DNA from 3 places in the Pseudoduganella sp. GW821-FHT05F09 genome. Region 2 is predicted to be linked to each of the others. Evidence: predicted binding sites of a transcription regulator. Region 2 holds the regulator's gene; each other region holds the start of a gene.

The links. Region 2 encodes FNR, which switches genes on or off when oxygen is low (the NO sensors DNR and NnrR bind a similar motif). Its sites were predicted from a motif close to TTGATNNNNATCAA; they were not measured.
Region 1: AC07S4_RS06755 (glycine-rich domain-containing protein) is a predicted target of FNR. The motif match lies at 4,603-4,616, and genes of this name have one in related genera.
Region 3: AC07S4_RS23560 (hemerythrin domain-containing protein) is a predicted target of FNR. The motif match lies at 4,800-4,813, and genes of this name have one in related genera.

What each region holds. Positions count from the first base shown of each region.
Region 1 covers NZ_JBWKSD010000002.1:342,327-352,256, forward strand. Annotated here, with positions in the region: gene AC07S4_RS06740 (glutamine--tRNA ligase/YqeY domain fusion protein) at 20-1,792, shown strand; gene AC07S4_RS06745 (CHASE domain-containing protein) at 1,976-3,760, shown strand; gene AC07S4_RS06750 (glycine-rich domain-containing protein) at 3,896-4,501, shown strand; gene AC07S4_RS06755 (glycine-rich domain-containing protein) at 4,717-5,475, shown strand; gene AC07S4_RS06760 (hypothetical protein) at 5,548-5,790, opposite strand; gene AC07S4_RS06765 (hypothetical protein) at 6,041-6,322, opposite strand; gene AC07S4_RS06770 (SDR family oxidoreductase) at 6,369-7,271, opposite strand; gene AC07S4_RS06775 (CDP-6-deoxy-delta-3,4-glucoseen reductase) at 7,283-8,308, shown strand; gene AC07S4_RS06780 (MFS transporter) at 8,390-9,640, shown strand; gene AC07S4_RS06785 (DUF1345 domain-containing protein) at 9,653-9,930, shown strand, end outside.
Region 2 covers NZ_JBWKSD010000001.1:1,078,008-1,087,937, forward strand. Annotated here, with positions in the region: gene AC07S4_RS04545 (alpha-L-fucosidase) at 1-804, shown strand, start outside; gene fnr (fumarate/nitrate reduction transcriptional regulator Fnr) at 919-1,689, shown strand; gene AC07S4_RS04555 (PAS domain-containing sensor histidine kinase) at 1,758-3,242, shown strand; gene AC07S4_RS04560 (response regulator) at 3,232-3,870, shown strand; gene AC07S4_RS04565 (universal stress protein) at 3,875-4,318, opposite strand; gene AC07S4_RS04570 (helix-turn-helix domain-containing protein) at 4,337-5,065, opposite strand; gene AC07S4_RS04575 (putative bifunctional diguanylate cyclase/phosphodiesterase) at 5,260-7,290, shown strand; gene AC07S4_RS04580 (EAL domain-containing protein) at 7,362-9,930, shown strand, end outside.
Region 3 covers NZ_JBWKSD010000008.1:36,282-46,211, reverse strand. Annotated here, with positions in the region: gene AC07S4_RS23575 (winged helix-turn-helix domain-containing protein) at 83-1,354, shown strand; gene AC07S4_RS23570 (DUF2804 domain-containing protein) at 1,351-2,340, shown strand; gene AC07S4_RS23565 (bifunctional acetate--CoA ligase family protein/GNAT family N-acetyltransferase) at 2,375-4,762, shown strand; gene AC07S4_RS23560 (hemerythrin domain-containing protein) at 4,888-5,622, shown strand; gene AC07S4_RS23555 (DUF349 domain-containing protein) at 5,695-8,295, shown strand; gene moaE (molybdopterin synthase catalytic subunit MoaE) at 8,292-8,750, shown strand; gene clpB (ATP-dependent chaperone ClpB) at 8,828-9,930, shown strand, end outside.

The DNA of each region.
Region 1 (9,930 bases), on a different contig from region 2:
CCTTTTCCCTGCCGCTTACATGAGCAACGACAAAAAAAATACCGCCCCTGCCGCACCGGCGCTGCCGTCCAATTTTCTGCGCGCCATCATCGAGTCCGACCTCGCCTCCGGCGCGCACGCGCGTGAAGGCCTGCCCAGCGTGATCACCCGCTTCCCGCCGGAGCCGAACGGCTACCTGCACGTGGGCCACGCCAAGTCGATCTGCCTGAACTTCGGCCTGGCGCGCGACTACAATGGCCGCTGCCACCTGCGTTTCGACGACACCAATCCTGAGAAAGAAGAACAGGAATACGTCGACACCATCAAGGACAGCGTGCAGTGGCTCGGGTTCAGCTGGGACTGGCAAGGCCCGTCCGGCGTGGAGCACCATCTGCACCACGCGTCCGACTACTTCGACCAGCTCTACACCATGGCCGAATACCTGATCGAGCAGGGCTACGCCTACGTGGACAGCCAGAGCGCCGACGACATGGCGGCCAACCGCGGCAACTTCAGCACGCCGGGCAAGAACTCGCCCTTCCGCGACCGTCCGCGCGCCGAGTCGCTGCAGATGTTCCGCGACATGAAGGCCGGCAAATACGCGAACGGCGAGCACATCCTGCGCGCCAAGATCAGCGAAGACGCGATGTCCTCGCCGAACATGAATATGCGCGATCCGGCCATCTACCGCATCCGCCATGAACACCACGTGCGCACCGGCGACGCCTGGTGCATCTACCCGATGTACGACTACACGCACCCGATTTCGGACGCGCTGGAAAACATCACGCACTCGGTCTGCACGCTGGAGTTCCAGGACCACCGTCCCTTCTACGACTGGCTGCTGGCCACGCTGTCGGCCGGCGGCTTCTTCAAGATGCCGGTGCCGAAACAGTACGAATTCTCGCGCCTGAACCTGACCTATGTGATCACCTCCAAGCGCAAGCTGCGCCAGCTGGTGGACGAAAAAGTGGTGACCGGCTGGGACGATCCGCGCATGCCCACCATCGTCGGCCTGCGCCGCCGCGGCTACACGCCGGAAGCCATCCAGCTGTTCTGCGAGCGCATCGGCGTGACCAAGTCGGACGGCTGGATCGACATGAGCACGCTGGAAGGCTGCCTGCGCGAAGACCTGGACCCGAAAGCGCCGCGCGCCACCGCCGTGCTGCGCCCGCTCAAGCTCATCGTTGAAAACTATCCTGAAGGCCAGAGCGAAGAGTGCACCTCGCCGGTCCACCCGCACCATCCGGAAATGGGCTTGCGCACCTTCCCGTTCACGCGCGAGCTGTGGATCGAAGAGGAAGACTTTATGGAAGCGCCGAGCAAGGGCTACTTCCGCTACTACCCGCCGGTCGGCGACCAGCCCGGCTCGCGCGTGCGCCTGCGCCACGGCTTCGTGACCGAGTGCACCGGCTACGACAAGGACGAGAACGGCAAAGTAACCGCCGTGCGCGTGAAATACTTTGAAGACAGCAAATCCGGCACCCCGGGTTCGGACACCTACAAGGTCAAGGGCAATATCCATTGGGTTTCCGCCGCCACCGCGCTGGAGGCCGAAGTGCGCCTGTACGACCGCCTGTTCACCGACCCGCAGCCGGACGCCGGCGGCAAGGACTTCCTGGCCGCGCTGAACCCGAACGCGCTGGAAACCGTCACCGCCTACCTGGAACCGGGCATGCGCGACGCCGCCGCCGACCAGCGCTTCCAGTTCGAACGCCACGGCTACTTTGTCGCGGACAGAGTCGACAGCCTGCCCGGCAAACCGGTGTTCAACCGCATTGTGACGCTGAAAGACAGCTGGTCTGCAAAATAGATACCAACTGCATACCTGTTTAGATTAAACCGCCTTCGGGCGGTTTTTTTTTGTGCGTTGCGCAACAGCGCGGCCCAATTGCAAGAAAAGATACTTGACGGAATCAATTAGCAATCTATATATTAAATTAACTTTTTACAAAGCAACATCGGGAACATGCGCGCCTTCATCGCAAGAAAAAAATTGTTCTCCCCCAGCCAGCCATTGTGGTGGACAGGGCTGCTGCTGTCCCTGGGCGTGGGCGCGGTGCTGCACGGCTTCACGTCCAACTCGCTGCAAGCCGAAGCGAGCGAGCGCTTCCGCACGCAGGCGCGCAGCAGCCAATTTAACATTGCCACCGCCATCAAAGCCTATACCGACGTGCTGCGCGGCACGGCCAGCTACTTCCAGGCGGTCGACAGCATTACACGCGACAATTTCCACCGCTACGTGCAGGGCCTGGACCTGGGCCACAACTTCCCCGCCATCGTCAGCATCAATTTCGCCCAGCATGTGCCGGCCAGCCAGCGCGCCGCGTTCGAGCAGTATGTGCGCCGCACCTCGCGTCCCGGCCTGGACGGCTACCCGGAGCTGGCGCTCAAGCCCACCACCAGCCAGGCCGACGCGGCCATCCTGTCGCTGATCGAGCCCATCGCCGGCCTGGAGGCCAAGTTCGGCGTCGATATCGCGGCGCGGCCCGCCGTGGCCGAGTCGCTGGCGCAGTCGCGCGATACCGGCATGCTGAGCGCGTCGGGCCTGCCCATCGGTTTCGACAGCCTGCCCAACCGCCAGGCGCTGGCCATGCGGCTGCCGGTGTACCGCCCCGACCTGCCGATCAACACGGTCGCGGAGCGGCGCGCCGCCTACCTCGGTTCGGTGGGCATAGGCTTCAGCGTGCACCGGCTGGTGTCCGAGGCGCTGGCGGAGATCCCGGTGCGCAACGCGCGCCTGACGCTGCGCGACGTCAGCGAAGGCAGTCCCACCGCCGCCACGCTGCTGTACGACAGCGCCGACGCAGGCGCCGCCGGCAGCGGCAGCGAACGCATGATCACCTGCGTACTGCCGATCGACTTCAACGGCCGCCAATGGGAGGCCACCTTCACTGCGCCCATGAGTTCGCTGTACTCGCGGGTGGACGCCCTGCTGCCGTGGCTGGCGCTGCTGACCGGTTTCGCCGGCACCATGCTGATGTACGCGCTGTTCCACACGCTGTCCTCGTCGCGCCTGCGCGCCATCCGCATGGCCAAGGACATGACGCGCGAGCTGCGCGAAAGCCAGGCCAAGCTGCAGCTGTCGCACCACAAGCTGCGCCGCCTGGCCGCGCACGCCGAGCAGATCAAGGAGGAGGAGCGCAAGCGCATCGCGCGCGAGATCCATGACGACCTGGGCCAGAACCTGCTGGCGCTGCGCATCGAGGCGGACGTGCTGACCACCCGCACCAGCCACCGCCATTCGCGCCTGCACGAGCGCGCGCGCTGCACGCTGGCGCAGATCGACCACACCATCAAGAGCGTGCGCCAGATCATCAACGACCTGCGGCCCAATGTGCTGGACCTGGGCCTGAGCGCCGCCGTCGAGTGGCAGATCGACCAGTTCCGACAGCGCAGCGGCATCGTGTGCGAGCTGATCGAACACGGTGCCGACATAGACCACGGCATCGACGACAAATGCGCGATCGCCTATTTCCGCATCTTGCAAGAGTCCCTCAGCAACATCCTGCAGCACGCCAACGCCAGCATGGTCAGGGTGGAGCTGCGGCGCCAGGACGGCGTGCTCAGCATGAGCATCAGCGACAACGGCGTAGGGCTGCACGACCGCAGCCGCAACAAGTTCGGCTCCTTCGGCCTGGTCGGCATCGAAGAGCGCGTCAGCATCCTCGGCGGCAGTTGCAGCATAGGCGGCAGTCCCAACGCCGGCACCACCATCCTCATTACCGTCCCCGTCCCCCACATCACGTCCCCTTACCCGCACCGCCTCGGCGCCGTCTGAGCTGCGTCTAGGACAATTCTGTTGCGATTAGGAATTTACTGACGATAGCTTGCGATTTATCAAGAATGGGCCGGGGCAACTGGTCAAAAATCGTTCCTGCAGCACCCCATCCATCACGTTGAAAGGAACGAGCACATGAATGCGAACGACGACCTCAAGGCTATCGCGGCACTGGATCTGGAACCGATCAAGGTCAAACTGATGCACCAGGAATCCGGCGAAGGCTGGACGCTGGAACGTGCCAATGCCATCGAATTCGAATACCGGCGCTTCCTGATCCTGATGAAAAAATTCCCACAGGAACAAACCGCACCGCTGGTGGACGTCGACACCTTCTGGCACTACCACATCCTCGATACCATGAAATACGCGGCCGACTGCGAAGCGGTGTTCGGCTACTTCCTGCACCACTTCCCCTATATCGGCCTGCGCGGCGAAGACGACGTGGAAGCCCACCACCGCGTGGGCGAGCGCATGAAGGAACTGTACGAAGCCACCTTCGGCGAGGCCTATGTGCACGGCGCGGCCAACCAGGCGGCGTTTTCGGGCGTGGCAAGCCAGGCCGCCTTCTCCGGCGCCGCCGCCAAGACGGCATTCTCGGGCGTGGCCACCAAGACCGCGTTCTCGGGCGTAGCCACCAAGGCAGCCTTCTCCGGCGTGGCCGCGAATACCGCATTTTCCGGCGCGGCCGCCAAGGCCGGGTTCTACAAGGAACGTCCGCGCCTGCCCGCCAGCGCCTGATTTACTAGTAAATTGATAGTGTCGCGGGGACAGCACAGTCCCCGCGCACGATAGAAAAACATCACTTGCATTCAGCAATAGCTTGCCTATACTAGGATTCGTTGATCTGCATCAACACTCGTTCCCAGCTCCGAACGATCCTGCACCGGCCGCTTCGGCCCAAACCACCGCGTGCCCCCCCCTACCCATTCGTCACTCAGTAAAGGATGTCACTCATGATTTCTGCTGAACGCTTCCAAGCCATTGCCGACCTCGATCTGGAACCGATCAAAGTCAAACTGATGCATGAAGAATCCGGCGAGGGCTGGTCGCTGCAAAAAGCCAACGCCGTCGAATTCGAATACCGCCGCTTCCTGTACCTGATGAAGACCTTCCCGCAGGAACAGACCGCGCCGCTGATGGACGTGGACACCTTCTGGCACTACCACATCCTGGACACGATGAAATACGCGACGGACTGCCAGGCCGTGTTCGGCTACTTCCTGCACCACTTCCCCTACATCGGCCTGCGCGGCGAAGACGACGTGGAAGCCCACCACCGGGTGGGCGAGCGCATGAAGGAACTGTACGAAGCCACCTTCGGCGAGGATTACGTGCGCGCCGAAACCGCCTACTCCGGTGCGACTGCGGTAGCCTACTCGGGCGCAACCCAGCAAGCCAAAACCGCCTACTCCGGCGCCACGGCGGTGGCCTATTCGGGCGCCACGGCGCAGCCAGCGAAGACCGCCTACTCCGGCGCGACGGTCGCCTACTCCGGCGCCACCACCCAGCAGGCCAAGACAGCCTACTCGGGCGCCACGGTCGCCTATTCCGGCGCAACCACCCAGCAGGCCAAGACCGCCTACTCGGGCGCCACCGTCGCCTATTCCGGCGCCACGGTAGCCTACTCCGGCGCGGTCCAGAAGCAAGCCCAGCCGGCCGCATCGTCCAGCGAAATGTACTCGGTGCGCCCGCGCATCACGCCGGCAGCGTAATTCCGGCGCAGTAATGAAAATGGCCCCCGCCTGTTGCCAGGCGGGGGCCATTGCATTTTTGCGTGCCGCTTATCAGGCAGCCATCATCTCGCGCAGTTCACGAATGCTGAAATCGCTGATTTCATGCATGCGGATCAGGATGGTGGCGCCGATAGGCAGCGTGTTGTGGCGGATTTTGCTGATTACGGGCGGGGCCACTTCCAGGGCGCGCGACAGCGCCGCATCGTTCTTGAGCTGCAATTTTTCAATAATTGCGTCGAGGACCCGGTTCGGGTTGTAAGTTGCCGAAGCAGTAATTTCTTTAAGAGACGTCATCGGATTCGTTCAGGTTCGGGTCGTCTTCTTGGAAAAAAAACGACACATTGACAAAATATTTACCGGAAAAGTACGGGATGGACACTAGCCTACATAGGTCACTTGCTATGTTTTATAGCATCTAGGCCGTATGATACACGCTTTTATTGCCCAAAGGCCAATCCAGCACGAAAAAAGTGAGAATTAGAGAGAATCTTTCCCTGCTTACTGTGCTAGAAAATGTTAAACGTACTTTTCGGGGCAGACATAGTCAATGAGCAACCCTGTACCCGGCGGCCAGGAACAGCCACTCCACGGTCAGCAAGGCGCTGAGCTGGGCGATATTTCCGGGGAGCACAAAGGTGAACTGCGGGGAAGGAAAAACCGGACAGAGCGTGAGGCTGGCGCCGCCATCGAGATCATTGCCGTATTGCCAACACCACCCCAGCTGCCTGCGGATTTCGTCCGGCGCCGGCGGCGGCCGCTGGGCCTGGCAACGCTGCATCATATAAGCGCGGACTTGTTCTTTGCTGGGGTGCGGGACGGGCTGCATGGCGTCTCCTGCCAAACTCTTATCTATTTATTATCTGCCTATTTGCTTACAACTGCCTTTCAGTTGGCGCCAGCTGTTGTAAGCAGTCCACAACCCGTTCATAGCGCAAACGAACGCCCAGCTCGCTTTTCAGGCGCGCATTGCGCATGCGGCGCGACTCGGACATGAAGGACAGCAAGGCCGGCGTGACCACCGCCGCCAGCTCGGCGCGCGGCAGACGCGGCGGGCGCGGCAGGCGGAAGGCGTCCGCCACGGCGTCGAAATAGGCCGCCATTTTCATGTCGCTGTCGTCCACCGCGTGGTAGACCCGGTTCGGCGCGCCCCGGAACAGCGTGCGCGCGATGATGCGCGCCAGGTCGTCCGCGTGGATATGGTTGGTGTACACGTCGTCCTGCTCGGTCAGCGCCGGCGTGCCCAGCTCCAAGCGCTTGAGCGGCAGCCGGTCGGCCGCGTAAATGCCGGGCACGCGCAGGATGGACAAGGTGGCGCCGCTGCGCAGCGCCCAGCGCCGCAGCACCCGCTCCGCGTCCACCCGGCGCCGCGCGCGCGCATTGTGCGGCGCCACCGGACGGCTTTCGTCGAACCAGGCGCCGCCGCAATCGCCGTAAACACCGGTGGTGCTAATGTAAACCACGCGTCCGGCCTCGGGTAAAATGGCGGTCACATTGCGGCTGCGGCTGTCGCGCAGGCCCTCGGCGGGCGGCGGCGCCAGGTGCACGACGTAGTCCGCCAGCCCCTTCAGGCGGCGCAGGCTGGCCGGGTTATCCAGGTCGGCCACCACCGGCACGGCGCCGGCGGCGCGCAGCTCGGCGCGCCGCGACGGCTGGCTGGTGACGGCGAAGATGCGGAACTGCGCGCGCAGCAAGGGCAGCAGGCGCAGGCCGACGTCGCCGCAGCCCAGCACCAGCAAGCGCGGCCGGGCAATTTTTTTAGCGTTTGAGATTTTCATTTAAGGATTGTATGACTTTCCAGATTACTGTTCAGCCCAGCGGCCACCAATTCTCCTGCGACGAGGACGAAACCGTCCTGGCGGCGGCCATGCGCGCCGGCGTGGGGCTGCCGTATGGCTGCAAGAATGGCGCATGCAGCTCGTGCAAGGGCAAGGTCATCTCCGGCAGCGTGACGCACAAGGCGCACCAGGCGCGCGCGCTCACGCCGGAAGAGGAAGCGGCCGGCATGTCGCTGTTCTGCTGCGCCACGCCGCACGCCGATCTGGTGATCGAAGCGCGCGAAGTGGCGGGCAGCGGCGACTATCCGGTCAAGAAGATGCCGTCGCGCGTGTCCACCATAGAGAAAGTGGCGCCGGACGTGGTGGTGATCTCGCTGCAGCTGCCGGCCAATGAAACGCTGCAGTACCGCGCCGGCCAGTATATCGAGTTCCTGCTGCGCGACGGCAAGCGCCGCAGCTACAGCATGGCCACCGCGCCGGACAACGGCCCCATCACGCTGCACATCCGCCATATGCCGGGCGGCCTGTTCACCGACCAAGTGTTCTCCACCATGAAGGAGCGCGACATCCTGCGCTTCGAAGGCCCGCTGGGCACCTTCTTCGTGCGCGAGGACACGGACAAGCCCATGGTGCTGCTGGCCTCGGGCACCGGCTTCGCGCCGATCAAGGCCATCGTCGAGCACCTGGTGCAAACCGGCTCGCAGCGCGCCATGACCTTGTACTGGGGCGGCCGCCGCCCGCAGGACCTGTATATGGACGCGCTGTGCCGCGAGTGGGCCGCCAAGCTGCCCAACTTCAAGTACGTGCCGGTGGTGTCGAACGCCGAGGCGGAGGACAACTGGAGCGGCCGCACCGGCTTCGTGCACCAGGCCGTGATGGCCGACCTGCCCGACATGTCCGCCTACCAGGTCTATTCCTGCGGCGCGCCCATCATGGTGGAAACCGCCAAGGCCGACTTCGTGGCCAAGTGCGCGCTGCCGGAAGAGGAGTTCTACGCCGACGCCTTCACCACCGAGGCCGACCTGGCCGCGTTCTGACGCAGCGGGCCGGGCCGCCGGCAAGCGCAGTTGTCTGACATCAGGCACAATGACGGGCTACGCCAGCCTGTCATTGTTCCTATGTCCTCCTCCGCCAACGGTTTCTCCGTCCTCAAGCACCGCAATTTCGCTTTCTATCTCGCCGCGCGCGTGCTTGGCACGGTCGCCGTGCAGATGCAGCACGTGGCCATAGGCTGGCATGTGTATGCGCTGACCGGCAACCTGTACGACCTGGGCCTGATCGGCCTGGCGCAATTCGCGCCCTTCCTGCTGCTGATCCTGCCCGCCGGCCACGTGGCCGACCGCTACAACCGCCGCAACATCATTGCCTTCTGCCTGGGCGCGCAGCTGCTGTGCGGCCTGCTGCTGCTGGGCTTCACGCTGACCGGGCTGAGCATCGTCTGGCCGGTGTTCCTCATCCTCACGCTGTTCGGCAGCGCGCGCGCCTTCATGATGCCGGCCACCCAGGCCGTGCTGGTGAACATGGTGCCGGCCGAAGACTTCAGCAAGGCCGTCGCGCTCAGCTCGTCCACCTTCCACATCGCCGTCATCGTCGGCCCCTCGCTGGGCGGCCTGCTGTACTACTACGGCGCCACCACGGTGTTCCTGGCCGCGTCCGCGCTGCTGGTGGTCTCGGTGCTGCTGATGTGCATGACCAAGGCCGCGCCCCAGGTGGTGAGCAAGGCGCCGGCCAGCTGGCACAGCGTGCTCGAAGGCCTGCGCTTTGTGCTGTCGCGCCCGGTGGTGCTGGGGGCGATGTCGCTGGACCTGTTCGCGGTGCTGTTCGGCGGCGCCACTGCCCTGCTGCCGGCGCTGGCGGCGGACGTGCTGCACGTCGGCCCGAGCGGCCTGGGCCTGCTGCGCACCGCGCCCGGCGCCGGCGCCGCGCTGTGCTCGGTGGCGCTGGCCTTCTTCCCCATCACGCGCCGCGTCGGCCTGTGGATGTTCGGCGGCGTGGCCCTGTTCGGCGCCGCCACCGTGGTGCTGGGCTCGACCGCCAGCTTCGCGCTGGCGCTGCTGGCCCTGCTGCTCATGGGCGCGGGCGACATGATCAGCGTCTACGTGCGCCACCTGCTGGTGCAGTACGAAACCCCGGACGAGATCCGCGGCCGCGTCAGCGCCGTCAACTCGGTCTTCATCGGCGCGTCCAACGAGCTGGGCGAATTCGAATCCGGCGTGACGGCCGGCTGGCTGGGCCTGACCCGCGCGGTGGTGTTCGGCGGCGCCGCCACGCTGGCCGTCACCGGGCTGTGGAGCGTGCTGTTCCCGGTGCTGTCGCGCATGGACCGTTTCCCGCACGACGAACGCGAGGCGCAAGCCAAGGCGGCTTGATATGATGTCCGGATGAAAATATTCCCGGACCTGATACACCGCCGCCCCCACCTCGCCCTCGCCATTGCGCTGGGCGCGCTGAGCGCTCCCCTGCTGCCCGAGAGCTGGCGCCTGCTCACCCGCCTGCTGGCCTGCTGGGACGTGGCGGTGTGGGCCTACCTGGTCACCATGGGCTGGATGATGATGCGGGCCGACCACCGCAAGGTCAAGCGCGTGGCCGCCGCCGAGGACGAGCGTGGGCCGATGATACTGGCCGTGCTGTGCGTGGCCTCGCTGATGAGCCTGATGGC
Region 2 (9,930 bases):
GCCGACCGCAGCCAGCCCGCCATGGAGCGCTTCCTCACCGACTGGGTGAACCGCAACCTGGAGCTGATCGACCAGTACCAGCCCGACATCCTGTGGTTCGACAACGGCGTCAATCTGCGCGTGCTGGACCCGCTCAAGCTGCGCTTGGCGGCCTATTACTACAACCGCGCCCAGGCCTGGAACAAGGAAGTCTCGATCAGCACCAAGTTCGTTGCCTACGCGCCCAGCAATGACGACGCCAGGCAGGTCGGCTCCATCATCGACTTTGAAAAAATAGGCGTGCGTTCGCCGGCCGACATCCGCCCCGGCCCGTGGATGGTGGACGACACCATAGGCAGCACCTGGGGCTACACCAACGGCATGAAGGTGGCCGGCGGCGCCGCCATTATCGGCCGCCTGGTGGACACGGCGAGCAAGGGCGGCTTCTACCTGCTCAACCTCTCGCCCAAGGCGGACGGCACCATCCCCGAGGAGCAGCAGCGCACCTTGCTGGACGTGGGCGCCTGGCTGGACACCAATGGCGAGGCCATCTACGGCACCCGGCCCTGGAAGCAGTTCGGCGAGGAATCGTGGCGCTTCACGGCCAAGGGGGCGGCGGTCTACGCCATCGGCGCGCCGCGCGACGGCTCGGTGGTGCTGCGCGTGCTCGGCCCGGGCGCGGGCAAGGTGAAGGGCGTGGAACAGCTGGGCCGCGACGGCGCGCTGCCGTTCCGCCAGACCCAGGAAGGCCTGACCGTGGAGGGCATTTCCAGCGCTCCCGGCGCCTTGGCCGGGGCACCGTCGGCCCTGAAAATCACCTTCTGAGCCGGATTGTAGGGGATCCCCTACAGCAACTGGCCGGAATACCCGATACCGCCCAGGCCCGGTGCACGCGATACTGTCCGCATCGACAGCGCAGCCCATGCACCGGAGCCGACCATGACCACCGCCACCATCCACATCGCATCCTCCAACCCAGCGCGGCCGCAGCCCCAGCCGCGCTGCGGCCTGTGCAGCTTCAACCGCCTGTGCCTGCCGCAGGGCCTGGACGAGGAATCGATGCACCGCCTGGAGCAGATCATCTCGCGCCGCCGCAAGGTGCAGCGCGACGAGCAGCTGTTCAGCATGGGGCAGGGTTTCGGCAGCCTGTACGCGGTGCGCCTGGGGCATTTCAAGACCGCGCAGGTGAACCAGCGCGGCGAACAGCAGATTACCGGTTTCCACATGGCCGGCGACCTGCTCGGCATGGAAGCGATAGGCACCGGCCAGCACAGCTGCAGCGCGGTGGCGCTGGAAGACAGCGAAGTGTGCGAAATCCCCTTCAACCGCCTGCAGGAACTGGTGGCGCAAGTACCCGAGCTGATGCACCAGTTCCACCGCGTCATGGCGCGCGAGATCCAGCGCGAGCAGGCTGTTGCCCTATTTTTGGGCAATATGCGCGCCGAACAGCGCCTGGCCTTGATGCTGACTTCGCTGGGCGCCCGCTACGCGGCGCGCGGCTTCTCTCCTGCAAGCTTCCAGCTGCGCATGTCGCGCGAGGACATCGGCGGCTACCTGGGCCTGACCATCGAGAGCATCAGCCGCCTGCTGGCGCGTTTCCGCAAGGCTGGCTGGATCAGCCTGAACAACCGCGACCTGCGCATACTCGACCTGGCCGGCCTGCAGGACCTGGCCTCCGGCCGTCTGGCGCCGGAGCAGCAGGCCGCCTGACTGCGGGCGGCCGCGCCGCACGGGCGCCGAGGCTTTACCGGGGCGTGCATCCCTCGTATGATTGCGGCATGCAAAATCCCCCCATCGCCGACCAAAGCCTGGCCTGGCTACTGGCTGCCGCCACCGACCCCGTCCTCATCGTCGACCGCGGCGGCGCCATTGCGCTCGCCAATCCGGCCCTGGAAGCGCTGTTCGGCTACACGCAGGAGCAGTTGCAGGGCCTGCCGGTGGAGACGCTGATACCCGAACGCTTCCGGCACGGCCACCAGGCGCTGCGCGAAGGCTACAGCGCCGAGCCGCGCCCGCGCGCCATGGGCGCCGGCGCGCAGTTGTCCGGCCGCCACCGGGAGGGACGCGAATTCCCGGTCGAAGTCAGCCTGTCGCCGCTGCGCAGCCCGGACGGCCAGACCATGGTGATGGCCACCATCCACGACATCAGCGCCCGCAAGGCCGCCGAGCAGGCGCTCCAGGAGAGCGAAGCGCGCATGCGCGCCGTGTTCGAGACGGCGGTGGACGCCATCATCACCATCGACGAAAACGGCATGCTGGAGCGCCTTAACCCCGCCGCCGAGCGCATGTTCGGCTACCGGGAGGCGGAAGTGGCGGGCCGCAATATCAATATGCTGATGCCGGAGCCGCACCGCAGCGCGCACGACGGCTACCTGTCCCACTACCGCGCCACCGGCGAAAAACGCATAATCGGCAAGGGCCGCGAAGTGCAGGGCCTGCGGCGCGACGGCAGCGTCTTCCCCATGGACCTGTCGGTGGCCGAGATGACGCTGGGCGGCAAGCGCATGTACACCGGCCTGGTACGCGACATTACCGAGCGCAAGCTGGCCGAGCAGAAGTCCCAGCAGCTGCTGCAGGCACTGCGCCAGTCGCAGGACGAGCTGCGCCGCCTGGGCGCGCACCAGGAACGCATCAAGGAAGAAGAACGCAAGCGCATTGCGCAGGAAATCCACGACGAACTGGGCGGGCTGCTGACCGGCATCCGCGCCTACGTCCTGGTGGCGCAGGAGCGGGCGGTGGCGGCGGGCAGCACGCCCGAGCCGCTGCTGGCGGATACGGCGGACCTGGTGCAGAGCGCCATCGAAACCGTGCGCCGCGTGATTACCGACCTGCGCCCCAGCGTGCTGGACCAGCTGGGCGTGTGGGCCGCGCTGGAATGGTATGCGGACCAGGTGGCGCTGCGGGCAGGCCTGCGTTGCGTGTGCCGTATCGATGCGCAGGCCGCTGCGCTGGAACTGGACGCGGACCGCAGCACCATGCTGTTCCGCATCGTGCAGGAGGCGCTGACCAATGTGGTGCGCCACGCGCAGGCCACGCAGGCGACGATAGCAGTGAGCTGCGAAGCGGACACGCTGCGGCTGACGGTAAGCGACAATGGCAAGGGCATCGCGGCCGACGGGCTGCTGAGCCGGGAGTCCTGGGGCATATTGGGCATGCACGAACGCAGCCGCAGTTTCGGCGGCCAGCTGGCCATCATGGGCGGCCCGGACGGCACCGTGCTGACGCTGCGCCTGCCGCTGGAGGAGAGTAAAAATGGCGCATGACGAGATCACCGTCCTGCTGGTGGACGACCATGCGATCGCGCGCAACGGCGTGCGGCTGATGCTGGGCACGGCCAGCGGCATCGCCGTGACGGGCGAGGCGGGCAACGCGCAGGAGGCCATGCAGCGCGTGGCCGAGCAGCAGTTCGACGTGGCGCTGGTGGATATCACCATGCCGGGCAAGAACGGCCTGGAACTGCTGAAGATGCTGCGCGCCGAATGCCCGCGCATGGCGGTGCTGATACTAAGCACCTATTCGGAGGAAATCTACGCGGTGCGCGCGCTGAAGCTGGGCGCGGCCGGCTATCTGACCAAGGACGCGCCCACCGCCACGCTGGTGGAGGCGGTGCGCAAGGCGGCGGCGGGCGGCAAGCACGTGAGCCCGGCGCTGGTGGAAAAGCTGGCCACGCTGGTGGGCGGCGGCGGGGCGGGCGACCACGAAGCGCTGTCGGACCGCGAGCTGGAAGTGTTCAAGCTGATCGCCGCCGGCGAGGCGCTGGTGCGCATCGGCGAACTGCTGCACCTGAGCCCGAACACCGTGACCACCTACCGCACCCGCATCCTGGACAAGATGGGCATGGCCAGCAACGCCGAGCTGACCCGCTACGCGCTGGAACACGGCATGATCTGAGCGCTCACTCGGCGCGGAACACCAGCACCGGCACCGGGCTGTGCACCAGCACCTTTTGCGTCTGGCTGCCCAGCAGCACGCCTTTCAGGCCGAGCTGGCCGTGGCAGGCCATGGCGATCAGGTCGCAGCCGCGCGCGTGCGCCGTTTCCAGTATCTTGCGGTGCGGACGGTCGCCGCGCGCTAGCACCGTGTAGCAGGGCACCTGCCTGGCGTGCGCCGCCTCGCTCACGGCGGCCAGCAGGGCCTGGCCCTGGGCCGTGCTGTCGCTTGGAGCTTTCTCTTGCGGCGGATGCGCTGCGGCTGGCCGGTGGCTGAACGCGTGGTCGTCCGGCAGCACGTGCACCGCCGTGATGCTGGCGCCGTAGCCGGCCGCCATGTCCAGCGCCGAACGTAGCGACACCTGCGACGCGGGCGAGCCGTCTACCGGCACGAGGATGTGCTTGAACATGAAATCTCCTTGTATGGTTCAGACGGCGCCGTAGGCTGGTGCGGCGGCCACGGCGCGCAGGCCGGCCGTGTCGCGCAGCTCGATGGCGCGGTTGCTCACGGCCAGCAGGCCGTTTTGCTTGAACATGGACAGCAGCCGGCTCACGCTTTCCACCGTCAGCGCCAGATAGGCGGCCAGGTCCTCGCGCGACATGCACAGCTGGAAGGAGGTGGCGGACCCGCCGCGCTCGCCGTAGCGGCCGCCCAGGTCCAGCAGCAGCCGCGCCAGCCGCTGCGGGGCGCGCGCATTCCCCAGGAACAGCATTTGCTCCTGGCGCTGCGCCAGGCTGGCGCTCAGCAGATGGGACAACCGCCGCGCCAGCACGGGCTGCTGCGCCATCAGCGTTTCCAGGCCGGGGTAGGGGATGGCGCAGATTACGCTGTCCGACAGGGCGACGGCGTCGCTGCCGTAGCGGCCGGGGCCAATGGCGTCCAGGCCCAGCAGGTCGCCCGGCATGGCGAAGCCCAGCACCTGCACGCCGCCGTCCGGCGCGGCGCGCTGCAGCTTGAACTGGCCGCTCAGCACCGCGTGCAGCTGGCCGAACGGTGCGCCGCCGGTTTCCACGCGCTCGTGGCGCGCCACCGCCCGCCGCTGCGATACCGCGCGCTCAAATTCATCCAGCGCACCGCCGGCCAGGCCGGAGGGCAGGCACAGGGCGCGCCAGTGGCAATTGGCGCAAGTGGCTGGAGGGAGTGACGAGTGATTCATTATGGCAAGAAACCTTTCATACTTGAAGCCTCAGCATAGCAAGCGCTCCACGCAATTCCTTTGATCCATATCAAAAATCCCATAGTCCCTGGCCGTGCCCGCGCCGCCGCCAGCCCGCCAAATTTGATCCAGATCAATAAATCTGTTGCCCATAATCAGTATCCTTGCGGGAATGTTTTGGTACTGGAGTCCACATGAATGAGATAGATCCCGGTTACAGCCTGGCGGCCCGCGCTTTGCTGGATGCCTTGCCCGACGAGATCGCCGTGCTCGGCCCGGATGGGAGCACCCTGGCGGTGAACCGGGCCTGGCACGCGCACGCCGGCAGGCACGCGGCAAGCCAGAGCATGATGGCGCACGAGGGCATAGCTTCGGTGCTGGCGGGCGACACCGCCTGCTTCGAAACGGAATACCGCCTGCAGACCGAGGAGGGCGAGCGCTGGTTCCGGATCTGCGCCACACCGCTGGAAGCGGAATGGCGCGGCGCCGTGGTGGCGCACACGGATATCACTGCGCGCCGCCAGTCGGAGGCGGAGCTGCGCATCGCCGCCATCGCCTTTGATTCTCCGGAAGGCATGATGGTGACGGACGCCGCCGGCGTCATCCTGCAGGTGAACCAGTCGTTTACCCGCATCACCGGCTACACCAGCGCGGAAGTGGTGGGACGCAAGCCCTGCGTGCTCAGTTCCGGCCGCCACGACGCCGAGTTTTACCGCGCCATGTGGTCCGCCATCGGCGTGCACGGGCGCTGGCAGGGCGAGATCTGGAACCGCCGCAAGAACGGCGAAGTCTATCCGGAGCTGCTGAACATCGCCGCCGTGCGCGACGCCGGCGGCGCCGTCACGCACTACGTCGCCTCGCTGAGCGACATCACGCTGAGCAAGGCGGCCAGCGACGAGATCAAGAACCTGGCCTTCTACGACCCGCTCACGCATTTGCCGAACCGGCGCATGCTGGAGGAGCGGCTGGCGCAGGCGCTGCCGGCGGCCTACACCGGCGGCCATTGCGGCGCGCTGATGCTGATCGACCTGGACAACTTTAAAACCATCAACGAAACCCTGGGCCACAGCAAAGGCGACTTGCTGCTGCAGCAGGCCGCCGCGCGCCTGCACGCCTGCCTGCGCCAGGGCGACACCGTGGCGCGCCTGGGCGGCGACGAGTTCGTGGTGCTGATCGAGGGCCTGAGCACGCAGCCGCGCGAGGCCGCCGCCCGCAGCGAGGCGCTGGCCGCCAAGCTCGCCGCCGCGCTGAACCTGCCTTACACGCTGGGTGCGCACCAATGCCACAGCACGCCCAGCATAGGCATTACGCTGTTCCACGCGGGCCTGCGCCAGAAGCCGGAGGAGGTGCTGATGCAGGCCGACATCGCCATGTACCAGGCCAAGGAAGCCGGCCGCAACGGCATGCGCTTTTTCGACCAGAGCATGCAGGACAGCATCAGCGAGCGCGCGCGACTGGAGCAGGAGCTGCGCCACGCCATCGATACCCAGCAGTTCGAGCTGTACTACCAGGTGCAGGTGGACCACTTGAAGCACCCGCTCGGCGCCGAAGCGCTGATACGCTGGATACAGCCGGACGGCGGCGCCGTGTCGCCGGCCCGCTTCATTCCGCTGGCGGAGGAGAGCGGCCAGATCCTGGCGCTGGGGCAGTGGGTGCTGGAAAGCGCCTGCGCCCAGCTGCGCGCATGGCAGAGCGTGCCCGCCATGAGCCAGCTGGCCGTGGCGGTGAATGTCAGCGCGCGCCAGTTCCACCAGCCGGACTTCTGCGGGCAGGTGCATTCGGCGCTGCGGCGCTATGGGGTCGATCCGGGACTGCTGAAGCTGGAGCTGACCGAGGGCGTGCTGCTGGAGAACATGGAAGACACCATCGCCAGCATGCAGCAGCTGCGCGGCATGGGCGTGCGCTTCGCACTGGACGACTTCGGCACCGGCTATTCTTCGCTGCAATACCTGAAGCGTTTGCCGCTGGACCAGCTCAAGATAGACCAGTCCTTCGTGCGCGACCTGGCCAGCGACGGCAACGACCAGGCCATCGTGCGCACCATAATCGCCATGGCGCGCAGCCTGAATCTGGACGTGATCGCCGAAGGCGTGGAGACGGACGCGCAATGCGCCTTGCTTGGCCAGCTGGGCTGCCAGTCCTACCAGGGCTACCTGTTCGGCAAGCCCATGCCGGCGCCGGCGCTGGAGTCCTTGCTTGCGGGTGCCTATTCGGATGCAATTTGATTCATGTCAAGGTTTCGCTTATATATATTGCATTACAGTAACGAATATATAACAAACCTTAACGGTGAACAATGAACCGCACGACGTCCGAATACCTTGCCGCGCTGATCGAAGACATGATGCCGGCGCCGGACGCGGTACGCCAGCGCCTGGCCTTCCTGGAATTCGGCCCGGAGGACGCACTCTTGCTGCGCCAGGTCCACGACAGCTTGCAGCAGCACGCCGGGCCGGTGGTCGACGGCTTCTACCAGCACCTGCGCTCGGTGCCCGAGCTGGCCTGCATGCTGGCGGACGAGACCCGCTTCGAGCGGCTGCGGCATGCCCAGGCGGACTATTTCAGCAGCCTGACAGGCGGCGCGGTCGACGCCGGCTATGTGCGCGACCGCGTGGCGGTGGGCCTGGTGCACCGCCACATCGGACTCGAGCCGCAGTGGTATATCGGCGCCTACCGCAAATACCTGGACTCCATCGGCGGCGTGCTGCGCGAGGTGCTGGCCGGCCAGCCCGAACTGGCCTGGCAGACTTATGAAGCGCTGCTGAAAGTGGTGTGCTTTGATCTCGGCCTGGCGCTGGACACCTATATCCGCTCCGGCGAGCAGGAGCTGCGCCGGCTCAAGAGCTATTCCGAGCAGGTGATCGACAGCATGCCGTCCGGCGTGATGACGGTGTGCGCCAACGGCACGGTGCGCACCGTGAACCGCGCCTGGCGGGCCTTGCTGTCGCTCGACAGCGGGAGCAAGGCCGGCCAACCCTATGCCGCCTACGCGCCGCAACTGCAACTGCAGAACTGCATCGCCGCCGGGCTGATCAATACCGACTACCAGCACGAGCTGGTGATCACGGCCGGGCCGGACGACCAGCCGCTGCGCCACCTGCGCTGCAAGCTCAGCCGCGTGCCGCTGGACGGCGAGCGCATGCTGCTGCTGGTGCTGGAGGACGTGACCGCCTCGCTGCAGGCGCGCGCCCAGCTGCGCGCCAGCGAGGCGCGCTTCCGTTCCGCCTTCGGCCAGGCGGCCGTGGGCCTGGCCCAGCTCTCGCCGGACGGACGCTGGCTGCGCGCCAACTTCAAGCTGCAGTCGCTGCTCGGCTACACCGAGGCCGAGCTGGCCGGCATGACGCTGTGCGGCGTGCTGCCGCCGGAGGAGCACGCGGCCGAACGGCACGCGCTGCAAAGCGTGCTGGCCGGCGAGAGCGACAGCCACTGCCGCGAGCTGCGCTATTGTCACAAGGCCGGCCATCTGGTCTGGGTGCAGGCCACGTACTCGCGCATGTACACCGAGCAGGACGGCGTCACGCTGATCGGCGTCATCGAGGACGTGGCGCAGCGCAAGCGCTACGAGCAGGAGCTGACCCAGCTGGCCAACCAGGACGGCTTGACCGGCCTGGCCAACCGCGCGCTGCTGCTGGACCGGCTGACGCAGGCCGTGTCCTACGCGCGCCGCGCCAGCCGCTGGGTGGCGGTGCTGTTCCTCGACCTGGACCGCTTCAAGAACATCAACGACAGCCTAGGCCATGACGCGGGCGACCAGGTGCTGGTGGAGGTGGCGGCGCGGCTGCAGTCCTGCGTGCGCAGCGGCGACACCGTGGCCCGCCTCGGCGGCGACGAGTTCGTGGTGCTGCTGGCCGACGTGGCGCGCGGCGAGGAGGTGGCCGCGGTGGCGCAGAAGCTGGCCGACGCGCTGGCCCAGCCCATGTTCGTGTTCGGCCACGAGATCACGCCGGTGGCCAGCTTCGGCATCAGCCTCTATCCCAAGGACGGCGGCGACAGCCAGGCCCTGCTCAAGAACGCCGACGCCGCCATGTACAGCGCCAAGAAGCTGGGCGGGGCGCAGTTCCAGTTCTACGCGCTGGACATGAATCTGCGCACGCTGGACCGGCTCAAGCTGGAAGCGGCCCTGCGCCACGCGGTCGAGCGCGACGAGTTCGAGCTGCACTACCAGCCCCAGCTGGACATGGCCAGCGGCGCCGTCGACGGCGTGGAGGCGCTGGTGCGCTGGCGCCGGCCGGGCCACGGCCTGGTGCCGCCGGCCGAGTTCATCCCGGTGGCCGAAGAGACCGGCCTCATCATTCCCTTGGGCGAATGGGTGCTGCGCGCGGCCTGCGCGCAGCAGGCGGCATGGCGCGACGCCGGCCTGGGCGATTTGCGCATGGCGGTCAACCTGTCGGCGCGCCAGTTCAAGCAGCAGGACCTGGCCCAAAGCGTGGTGCGGGCGCTGCACGACAGCGGCTGCGCGGCGGCGCGGCTGGAGCTGGAGATCACGGAAAGCGTGCTGATGGAACACCCGGACGCCGCCACCCTGGTCATGGAGCAGCTCAGCGAGATGGGCGTGAAGCTGTCCATCGACGACTTCGGCAGCGGCTATTCCAGCCTGGCCTACCTGAAGCGCTTCCCCATCCACTCGCTGAAGATAGACCGCTCGTTCGTGCACGACATCACCTGCGACGCCGACGACGCGGCCATCGCCAGCGCCATCATCGCGCTGGCGCACAGCATGAAGCTGAGCGTGATTGCCGAAGGCGTGGAAACGGCGCAACAGCTGGCCTTCCTGCGCCGCGAGGGCTGCGATCACGTGCAAGGCTACTATTTCAGCCGTCCGCTGCCCGCGGCCGAGCTGGCCCTGCTGCTGGACCGGCCTGCGA
Region 3 (9,930 bases), on a different contig from region 2:
GGAAAAAATGATAAATCGCCAATGGAACGCCCGTTTTCTTTTAGAATGACGGGCTGCGTTTAACCATGGAAGGGCCGCGCTTTTGACCGAATTGACACTCAGCCTGGCGGCGGCGCGCGCCCTGCATCTGGCGGCGCAGGGGCTGTTGCAGCCGCGCCGCAGAAAAGCGCGCAAGGCCGACGTGCTGGAGGCGATACGGCAGATGGGCGTGCTGCAGATCGACACCATCCACGTGGTGGCGCGCAGTCCCTTCCTGGTGCTGTGGAGCCGCCTGGGCGACTATCCGCAGCCGTGGCTGGAGGAGCTGCTGGCCGAGGGCGCGCTGTTCGAGTACTGGGCGCACGAGGCCTGCTTCGTGCCGGTGGAGGATTACGGCCTGTACCGCCACCGCATGATAGACCCCGGTTCCATGGGCTGGAAGTACTCCGAGACCTGGATGGCCGAGCGGCGCGCCGACGTCGACGCGGTGCTGGCCCACATCCGCGCCAACGGCCCGGCGCGCTCCTCGGACTTCGAACGCACCGACGGCAAGGGCGGCGGCTGGTGGGAATGGAAGCCGGAAAAGCGCTCGCTGGAGGTGCTGTTCACGGCCGGCCAGCTGATGATAGCGCGGCGCCACAACTTCCAGCGCGTGTACGACCTGGCCGAGCGTGTGCTTGAACGCTCCCTGCCGGGGTGGGACGACAGCCGCATGCCCGCCATGGACGAGACCCGCCGCACCTTCGTGCTGAAAACGGTGAAGGCGCTGGGGCTGGCCAAGGCGTCCTGGATTGCCGACTACTTCCGCACCAAGCCGCCGCGCCTGGACCCGGAAACGCTGGTGGCCGAAGGCGCGCTGCTGCGCGCCCGCGTGCAGGGCTGGGATGAAGCGGTCTACATCCATCCCGAGCATGCCGCGCTGGCCGCCAGCGCGGCGGCCGGCGGCCTGGCTGCCACGGCGACCGCCATCCTGTCCCCGTTCGACCCGGTGGTGTGGGACCGCCGCCGCGCGCTGGAGCTGTTCAATTTCGACTATCGGCTTGAATGCTACACGCCGGCGGAAAAACGCCGCTACGGCTATTTCACGCTGCCCATCCTGCGCCGCGGCGCGCTGGTGGGCCGGGTGGACGCCAAGGCGCACCGGCGCGAGGGCGTGTTTGAACTGAAGTCCGTGGCGCTGGAGCCTGGCACGCGCGCCAGCGAGCGCTTCGTGCGCGACGTGGCGGCGGCCTTGCAGCGCTGCGCCAACTGGCACGGCTGCCCGCGGCTGCGGGTGCAAGGCGCCGAGCCGGCGGAATTTGCCGCCGTGCTGCAGGCCGAACTTGATAGCATGATGAAGACCGTATTGGAGACTATGTTGGAGAAGACTGCGTGACCCTGCCCGCCGCACCCGCCAGCCTGATTGGCGCCGACGGCCAGCCCCTGTTCGGACGCTACGCCGGTATGGCCGGGGGATTCGACTGGCGCGCGCTGGCCGCCCCGCATGCGCGCAGCGCCTTGTGGCGCGGCTTCCGCCACAAGCGCTGGCACTACGTGGCGCTGTCCACCGAGCAGGTGTTCTGCGCCGTGGCCATTGTGGACCTGGGCTGGATAGGCACCTGCTTCGGCTACGCCTTCGACCGCGACGACGGCGACATGCTGGCCAATTTCTCGCAGGACGGCCTGCCGTTGACGGCGGCCCGGGTGGCGGCGCACGCGGACGGCCGCAGCACCTTCAAGGTCAAGCAGACCTACATCAACATCGAAGGGCTGGGCGAGGGCCGCTACAAGCTGGAGCTGGACTGCCCCTACCTGGTCATCGACGCCGAATTCGGCCCCGCCGCCGCGCCGCCGCTGCTGGCTTGCGGCCCGGTCAAGAACGGCTCGGTGCACGCCACGCAGAAGTCGGCCGGCATGCCGCTGTCGGGCAACGTGAAGCTGTGGCGCGGCGAGTACGACCTGGCCGGCGGCGTGGCCAGTTTCGACTATTCCAACGGTCTGCTGGCGCGCAATACCGCCTGGCGCTGGGCGTCGGCGCATAATCTGGAACTGGGATTCAATTTGCAGGCCGGCTATTTCGGCGGCCACGAAAATGCGCTGTGGCTGGACGGCCAGGTGCACGCCCTGGGGCCGGCCCATTTCATCTACGACCAGGCCGATCCGCTGGCGCGCTGGCACATCTTCACCGAGGACGACCTGCTCGAGCTGTTTTTCACGCCGGAAGGCGCGCGCCGCCAGGACAAAAACCTGGTGGTGGCGGCCAGCCGCTATGTGCAGCCCATAGGCACTTTTACCGGCTGGGTGCGCAGCAGCGCGGACCAGCCGAAACGCATGGTGACGCAGCTGGTGGGCGTGACCGAAGACCACACCTCGCGCTGGTGAGCCAGCACCGGCGCGCGGGCTGAAAGGACGGCCGATGAGCATCAGGAACTTCAACAGTCTGTTCGACCCCGGCTCGGTGGCCGTGATCGGCGCTTCGCTGCGGCCGGGCAGCCTGGGCGCCATCGTGCTGACCAATATGGCCGAGGGCGGCTACGCCGGTGCGCTGTGGCCGGTCAACCCCAAATATGACGAGCTGCTGGGCGTGCGCTGCTACGGCAAGGTGTCGGCCCTGCCGAAGGCGCCGGACCTGGCCATTATCTGCACCCCGCCGGCCACGGTGCCGGGCCTGATCGCCGAACTGGGCGCGCGCGGCACGCGCGCCGCCGTGGTGCTCAGCAAAGGCCTGGACGAGACCCGCAGCGGCGGCAAGACGGCGCGCCAGGCCATGCTGGATGCGGCCAAGCCGCACCTGCTGCGCATCCTGGGTCCGGGCGGGGTGGGCCTGCTGGCCCCGCACAGCGGCCTGAACGCCAGCCTGGCCGAAGGCGGCGCCAAGGCCGGCAAGATCGCCTTCGTGTCGCAGTCGGACGCGCTGATGGCGGCGGTGCTGGACTGGGCGCGGCTGCACGGCATCGGCTTTTCCAAGTTCGCCTCGCTGGGTGAGCGCGCCGACATCGACCTGGGCGACCTGCTCGACTTCCTGGCCGACGACGCCGACACGGCGGCCATCCTGGTCTACATGGAAAACCTGGCCTGCGCGCGCAAATTCATGTCGGCGGCGCGCCTGGCCGCGCGCGCCAAGCCGGTGATCGTGCTCAAGGCGGGGCGCGACGCCAGCGACCCGGTCTACGACGCCGCCTTCCGCCGCGCCGGCATGCTGCGCGTGCATTCCACTGAAGACCTGTTCGACGCGGCCGAAACGCTGGCCCATGCGCGCGCGCTGCGCGGCGAGCGGCTCGCCATCGTGGCCAACGGCGGCGCGCTGGGCACCATCGCCACCGACGCGCTGGCCTACGCGGACGGCAAGCTGGCGCCGCTGTCGCCCGAGACCGTCAAGCTGCTGCGCGCGGCCCAGCCCGAGGTGGCCGCGCACGGGGCGTCCGCAGCGCAAAATCCCGTCCAGCTGGGCGGCGCCGCCACGCCCGAGCAGTACGTGGCCGCCTTCGAGGCGCTGCTGCGCGAGCCGCAGGTGGACGCGGTGCTGCTGATCCATGCGCCCGCCACCGGCGTGGACGCCAGCCGTATCGCCGCGCTGCTGGCGCCGCTGGCGCGCGGCTCGGGCAAGAACGTGCTGTCGTGCTGGCTGGGCGGGGCCTCGGTGGCCGGGGCACGCCGCGTGTTCGCCGAGGCCGGCCTGCCGAGCTACGACACGCCCGAGCAGGCCGTGCGCGGCTTCATGCAGATGGCGCAATACCGCCGCAACCAGGAATTGCTGATGGAGGTGCCGGGCCAGTTTCCGCCGGGCAGCAAGCCGGAACGCGCCGCCGCGCGCGCCGTCATCGCCGCCGCCATGGCCGAGGGGCGCCAGGTGCTGGCGCCGGAGGAAACGCGCGCCGTGCTGGGCGCTTACGGCATCCGCATGGCGGAGCCGGACAGCGCGCCGCCGCACAGCGACGAGCTTGCCATCGGCGTGCATGACGATCCCTCGTTCGGCCCGGTGATCAGCCTGGCGCCGGGCGGCGCGGCCGGCGCCCGCGCCCGCGCGGAGGCCCGCGTGATCGGCCTGCCGCCGCTCAACATGGTGCTGGCGCGCGACTTGCTTGAGCGCTCAGGGCTGGGCGACGGCGACGCCGTCTGCCACACGCTGATACAGGTGTCCGACCTGGTGGCCGATACCTGCGAACTGGCCAGCCTGGCTATCGATCCGCTGCTGGCTGGACGGGACGGCGGCGTGCTGGCGCTGGACGCGCGCATTACGCTGGGCGCGCCGCGCGCCAGCTACCGGCTGGCCATTCGCGCCTATCCGCAGGAGCTGGAGCAGGAAGTGCAGTGGCAGGGCGGGCCGCTGACGCTGCGCCCGATCCGGCCGGAGGACGCGCCGCAGCATGTCGAATTTTTTGCCAGGATAGATCCGGACGACGTGCGCCTGCGTTTCTTTTCCGCCATGCGCGAACTGCAGCCGGCGCAGCTGGCGCGGCTCACGCAAATCGACTACGACCGGGCCATGGCCTTTATCGCCACCCGCATCGGTAGTGGGGGCAAGCCCGAAACACTAGGGGTAGTAAGGGCTGTTGCAGACCCCGACAATCAGCACGCCGAATTCGCTATTTTGGTGCGTTCGGACTTGAAGGGAAAGGGCCTAGGCGCTATTCTGTTTCAAAAGCTGGTCGAATATTTCCGCAGCCGAGGCACTGCGGCGATAGTCGGCGAAGCGTTGTCTGAAAATGGCGGTGTCCAGCAGCTGGTCCGGCGCTTCGGCGGCACGGTCAGCCCGTCGCTGGAGCCAGGGATGGCCAATTTGCTGCTCAAGCTGCAAGCCTGAGGCAACCCGGATTACCAAGCTCTAATAACGGGACAGTTTGTGCTAGATCAAAGTCCCGGTCGTCGCGTTTATTTACACTTTTACTTCCGCCTCGTCGCATTGTGTGATTTCAGCTTGGAGTAAGAATGTTAACGGCCACCTACACCTTGGTTGCTCTGTCCGTCGAGCAAGCCAACATACGCGTCAGTTTGCTTTCGTTCCAAAAATACGTGCAGTCCACCCTGCTGCGCCAGAACAGCCTGACCTTGTCGCAGCTGGAATTCGCCTGCGAATCGCTGAACCGGCTGTACCAGGCTTGCCATTGGCGCAAGATCGAGATGTATCTGATCCCGGCCATCCGCCAGGCCACCGAGCAGGCCAACCAGCTGCTGGAAGAGCTGAACCGCCTCAATGACGTGGCGCTGGGCGTGATCCGTTCCTTGCAGCAGCAGGTTTCCGAGTCGAAAGACGAGTCGGAGCAGCGCGTGCAGGAAATCTGCTCCGGCATCGACGCTTTCTGCGAGTCGCTGCTGCAGCGCCTGGACAAGGAGGAGAAGGAGCTGTTCGCCGTGGCGCGCACCGTCATCGGTGGCGAGGCCTGGTTCGCCATCGCCAACCAGTTCCTGCTGCACGACGCCAACGTGGCCGAAGCGCGCCGCTGCAAGGGCGGCCAGCTGCACCTGGTGCCGGCGCCGGAGGCCAAGCCGCGCGCCGCGCAGGGGCGTCACAGCGGCGCGGATGCGCGCGAAGATGCGCTGCTGCCGGCGCTGGCGGTGCTGCCCATCGTGATGCCGGACGAGGACCTGGACCCGAATATCGCGGTCTCCGAACTGGTGCGTCCGCGCCGCCAGCGGCCGCTCAGCCGCGCGCTGGCGGACTAGCAAATAAATAGGGGGCAAAGCATTTGGCGTTCCTTTGCTATCATGGTGGTTTTGAGACAGCGATAGCCCATCATGTTCGAATTCCTCTTCAAGCGCCCCGGCGATGCACCCAACGGCCAGCCGGCCGACGCCGGGCAAGCTTCCGCTGCCGTGGCTGCGTCCGTGCAAGCTGAGCAGACCGCATCGCGCCGCGCCGCGCAGGCCGAGCGCGCCAAGGCGCTGGCCGAGGACGAGGCTGCCGCTGTCGAACTGATCTTGCAGAGCGAATTTGCCGACGTGCGGCTGGCTGCGGCCGCGCACGTGGTGTCGCAGCCAGCGCTGGAGAAGGTGCAGCAGGCCATGCGCAACACCGACCGCCGCGTGGCCAAGCTGATGCAGTCGCGCCTGGACGCGATCCGCCACCAGCAGGCCGAGCAGCGCCAGGCCTTGGCGGCCATCGCCAACGCGCGCAAACTGCTGGCCGACGAAAAACTCACGCCCAACCAGGTTGCCGAGCTGGACCGCTTGTGGAAGGTGATCGCCGCCACGCCGGAGCTGGCCGAGGAATTCAGCGGCGTGCGCGGCGCGCTGGGGCAGCGCCTGGAAGACCAGGTCAATCTGCAGCGCGCCGCGCTCGATGCGCTGGCCGCCGTGCGCCGCGTGGCGGCGGGCCAGGCGGACGCAGCCGAACTCGATGCGCTGGCCGGGGAACACGCCAAACACATGGCCGCGTCCGAAAAAGGCGCTTTGCCGCGCAATCTGCTGGGCGATTTTGAAACCGCCATGAGCGAGGCGCGCGCCAAGCTGGCAGCGCAGACTGGCGCGGCGGCAGCCGCCGCATCCGCATCCGCATCCGGCTCCGCCGGTGATGATGCCAGCGCGGCGCAAGCCGCTGCCGGCGGCAATGCTGCGGACGGCGCCGTTGCCAAGCAAGAGGCTGCCAACAGCGGCGCCCATACCGGCGCGGCCGGGGGCGATCCGGCGGAGATTGCGGGCGAGCAGGGCGCAAAGCCGCACGGCTCCGCCAAGCCGGCCGAACCGCGCCCGGCCAAACAGCGCGAGCTGTCGCCCGCCGCGCAGGAAGCCGCGCGCGAGGCCAACAAGCGCTTCATGGCCGCGCTGGACGCCATGGAGGCGGCGCTGGCCGAAGGCCAGCTGCACATCGCCAACGATCATGACAAAGTCCTTAAGGAAACCAAGACCGGCCGCCTGAGCACCGCCCAGGCCGACCGCCTGGCGCATGTGCGCGCCGACCTGAAGCGCCTGGGCGACTGGGCGCGCTGGGGCGGCAACGTTTCTCGCGAGGAACTGGTCAAGGCCGTGGAAGACCTCAAGGGCCAGCAGCTGGCCATGGCCGAGCTGGCCAAGAAAGTGGGCAGCATGCGCGAGCGCTGGAAAGCGCTGGACGTGGTCTCCGGCGCGGCCCCGAAAGGCCTGTGGGAGCGTTTCGACAGCGCCTGCACCGCCGCCTACGCGCCCGCCGCCGCCCATTTCAAGCACCTGGCCGACGAACGCCACACCAACGCCGCCAAGGGGCAGGCGCTGATCGCCGAGGTCGAGGCGCTGCAAGCCAAGTCCGCCGCCGGCGAACCCGACTTCAAGGCCCTGGCCGCCGCGTCGCAGCGCTTGCGCCAGGCCTGGGGCCGCCTGGGCGCCATCGACCGCAAGGAAAAGAAAAAGCTGGACACCGCTTTCGGCAAGGCCATGGACGCCATGCTGGCGCCGCTGGAGAACCAGCGCAGCATCGAAGTGGCTTGCCGCGAGCAGCTGATCGAGGAAACCGCCAAGCTCAACCCGTCCGACCGCCACACGCTGGACACGCTGCGCATCCTGCAGGAACGCTGGCAGGAGCACGCCAAGGCGCTGCCGCTGGAGCGCAAGCAGGAGCAAGCGCTGTGGCAGCGCTTCCGCGCCGCCTGCGACGCCATTTTCGCCGCCCGCAAGGAATCGGCCCACGCCGCCGACCACGAGCGCCGCGCCCATCTGCACGCCCGCGAGGCGATATGTGCGCAGCTGGAGCAAGCCACTTTCAGCGGCGACGACAAGGCCCAGCAGGCCGCCATCGCCAAGGCCCTGCGCGACGCCGCCAGCGCCTGGCACGCGTCCGGCCACGTGCCGCGCGCCAGCGAGCCCAAGATCGAGGCGCGCTACAAGGCCGCCGTGGCCGCCGTCCAGGCGCAGGGCGACGCCATCCGCAAACGCGCCGGCGCGGCCCAGGCCAACGCACTGCGCGACAAGCTGCGCCTGGCCCAGGCGCTGGAAACCGAGCTGGCCGGCGCCAACGGCGCCGGCGTGGATGCCGCCGGCTGGGACGAGCGCTGGAAAGCCTTGCCCGCGCTGGCCAATGAATACGAACGCGCGCTGCACACCCGTTTCGCCTCCGCGCTGTCCGCGTCGGCGGAGGAGGGCAAGCGCAGCGCCTATGCAGCCCAGCTGGAGGCGTCCCGCGCCAGGCTGCTGCAGGAAGTGCTGCGCCTGGAGATCGTGGCCGGCGTGGACAGCGGCGCCGAGTTTGCGCGCGAACGCCTGAAAATGCAGGTCGAAGTGCTGCAATCGTCGCTCAAGTCCGGCCAGAAGCCGATGACGCAAGCGGCCCAGTTCCTGCAACTGTGCGCCATGCCCGCGCTGGCGGACGCGCGCACCGCCACCCGCATTGAGCAGCTGTTCCGCCGCATAGGCGCGGAGGCGAAATGAAGCAGGTCCGGGTGCAGGCGGAGGACTTCGATGCCGCCGCCGAAGTGGCGCAGCTGCGCGCCGGAAACGCCAAGGTGGGCGGCATCGTCACCTTTGTGGGCACCGTGCGCGACCTGAATGAAGGCGCGGACGTGGCGGAAATGGAGCTCGAGCACTATCCGGGCATGACGGAGCAGTCGATCGAGGCCATTATCGAACAGGCCAAGGCGCGCTGGCCCATCTACGGCGCGCTGGTGATCCACCGCATCGGCCAGCTCAAGCCGACCGAGCAGATCGTGCTGGTGGCGGTCACGTCGGCCCATCGCGGCGAGGCCTTCGCCGCCTGCGAGTTCATTATCGACTTCCTCAAGACCGAAGCGCCGTTCTGGAAGAAAGAGCAGACCCCCGACGGCGCCCGCTGGGTCGACGCCCGCGTCAGCGACGACGCCGCCTTGAAGAAATGGACGGTTTCTTGATGTAGATCAGAATGCTCTCCTTGAAAACCGCTTGCGCAGCCCAATTTGCACAGTAGACCAATTCAGGAGCATTCGACATGCGGCAAGACAAACTCACCACCAAACTTCAGGAAGCCCTGGCCGACGCGCAAAGCTTGGCCGTGGGCAATGACAACCCCTATATCGAACCGGTGCACCTGCTGGTCGCCCTGGTCAACCAGGACGACGGCAGCGCGCGCTCGCTGCTGCAGCGCGCCGGCGTCAACGTCAACGGCCTGACCAACGCGCTGAAATCCTCGCTGGAGCGCCTGCCCAAGGTGTCCGGCACCAGCGGCGACGTGCAGGTCAGCCGCGAGCTGATGGGCGTGCTCAACCTGGCCGACAAGGAAGCGCAGAAGCGCGGCGACCAGTTCGTGTCCAGCGAAATGATCCTGCTGGCGCTGGCCGACGACAAGTCGGACGCCGGCAAGCTGGCGCGCGAGGGCGGCCTGACCCGCAAGGCGCTGGAAGCGGCGATCGACACCGTGCGCGGCGGCGGCAAGGTGGACTCGCAGGAAGCCGAAGGCCAGCGCGAGGCGCTGAAAAAATACACGCTGGACCTCACCGAGCGCGCCCGCGCCGGCAAGCTGGACCCGGTGATCGGCCGCGATGATGAAATCCGCCGCGCCATCCAGGTGCTGCAGCGCCGCACCAAGAACAATCCCGTGCTGATCGGCGAACCAGGCGTGGGCAAGACCGCCATCGTCGAAGGCCTGGCGCAGCGCATCGTCAACAACGAAGTGCCCGATTCGCTGCGCGGCAAGCGCGTGCTGTCGCTGGACATGGCGGCCCTGCTGGCGGGCGCCAAATACCGCGGCGAGTTCGAGGAGCGCCTGAAATCGGTGCTGAAGGAACTGGCCATGGACGAAGGCCAGACCATCGTCTTCATCGACGAGCTGCACACTATGGTGGGCGCGGGCAAGGCCGAAGGCGCCATGGACGCGGGCAATATGCTCAAGCCTGCGCTGGCGCGCGGCGAGCTGCACTGCGTGGGCGCGACCACGCTGGACGAATACCGCAAATACATCGAGAAGGACGCCGCGCTGGAGCGCCGCTTCCAGAAAATCCTGGTCGACGAGCCGACCGTGGAGGCCACCATCGCCATCCTGCGCGGCTTGCAGGACAAGTACGAGCTGCACCACAAGGTTGCCATCACCGACGC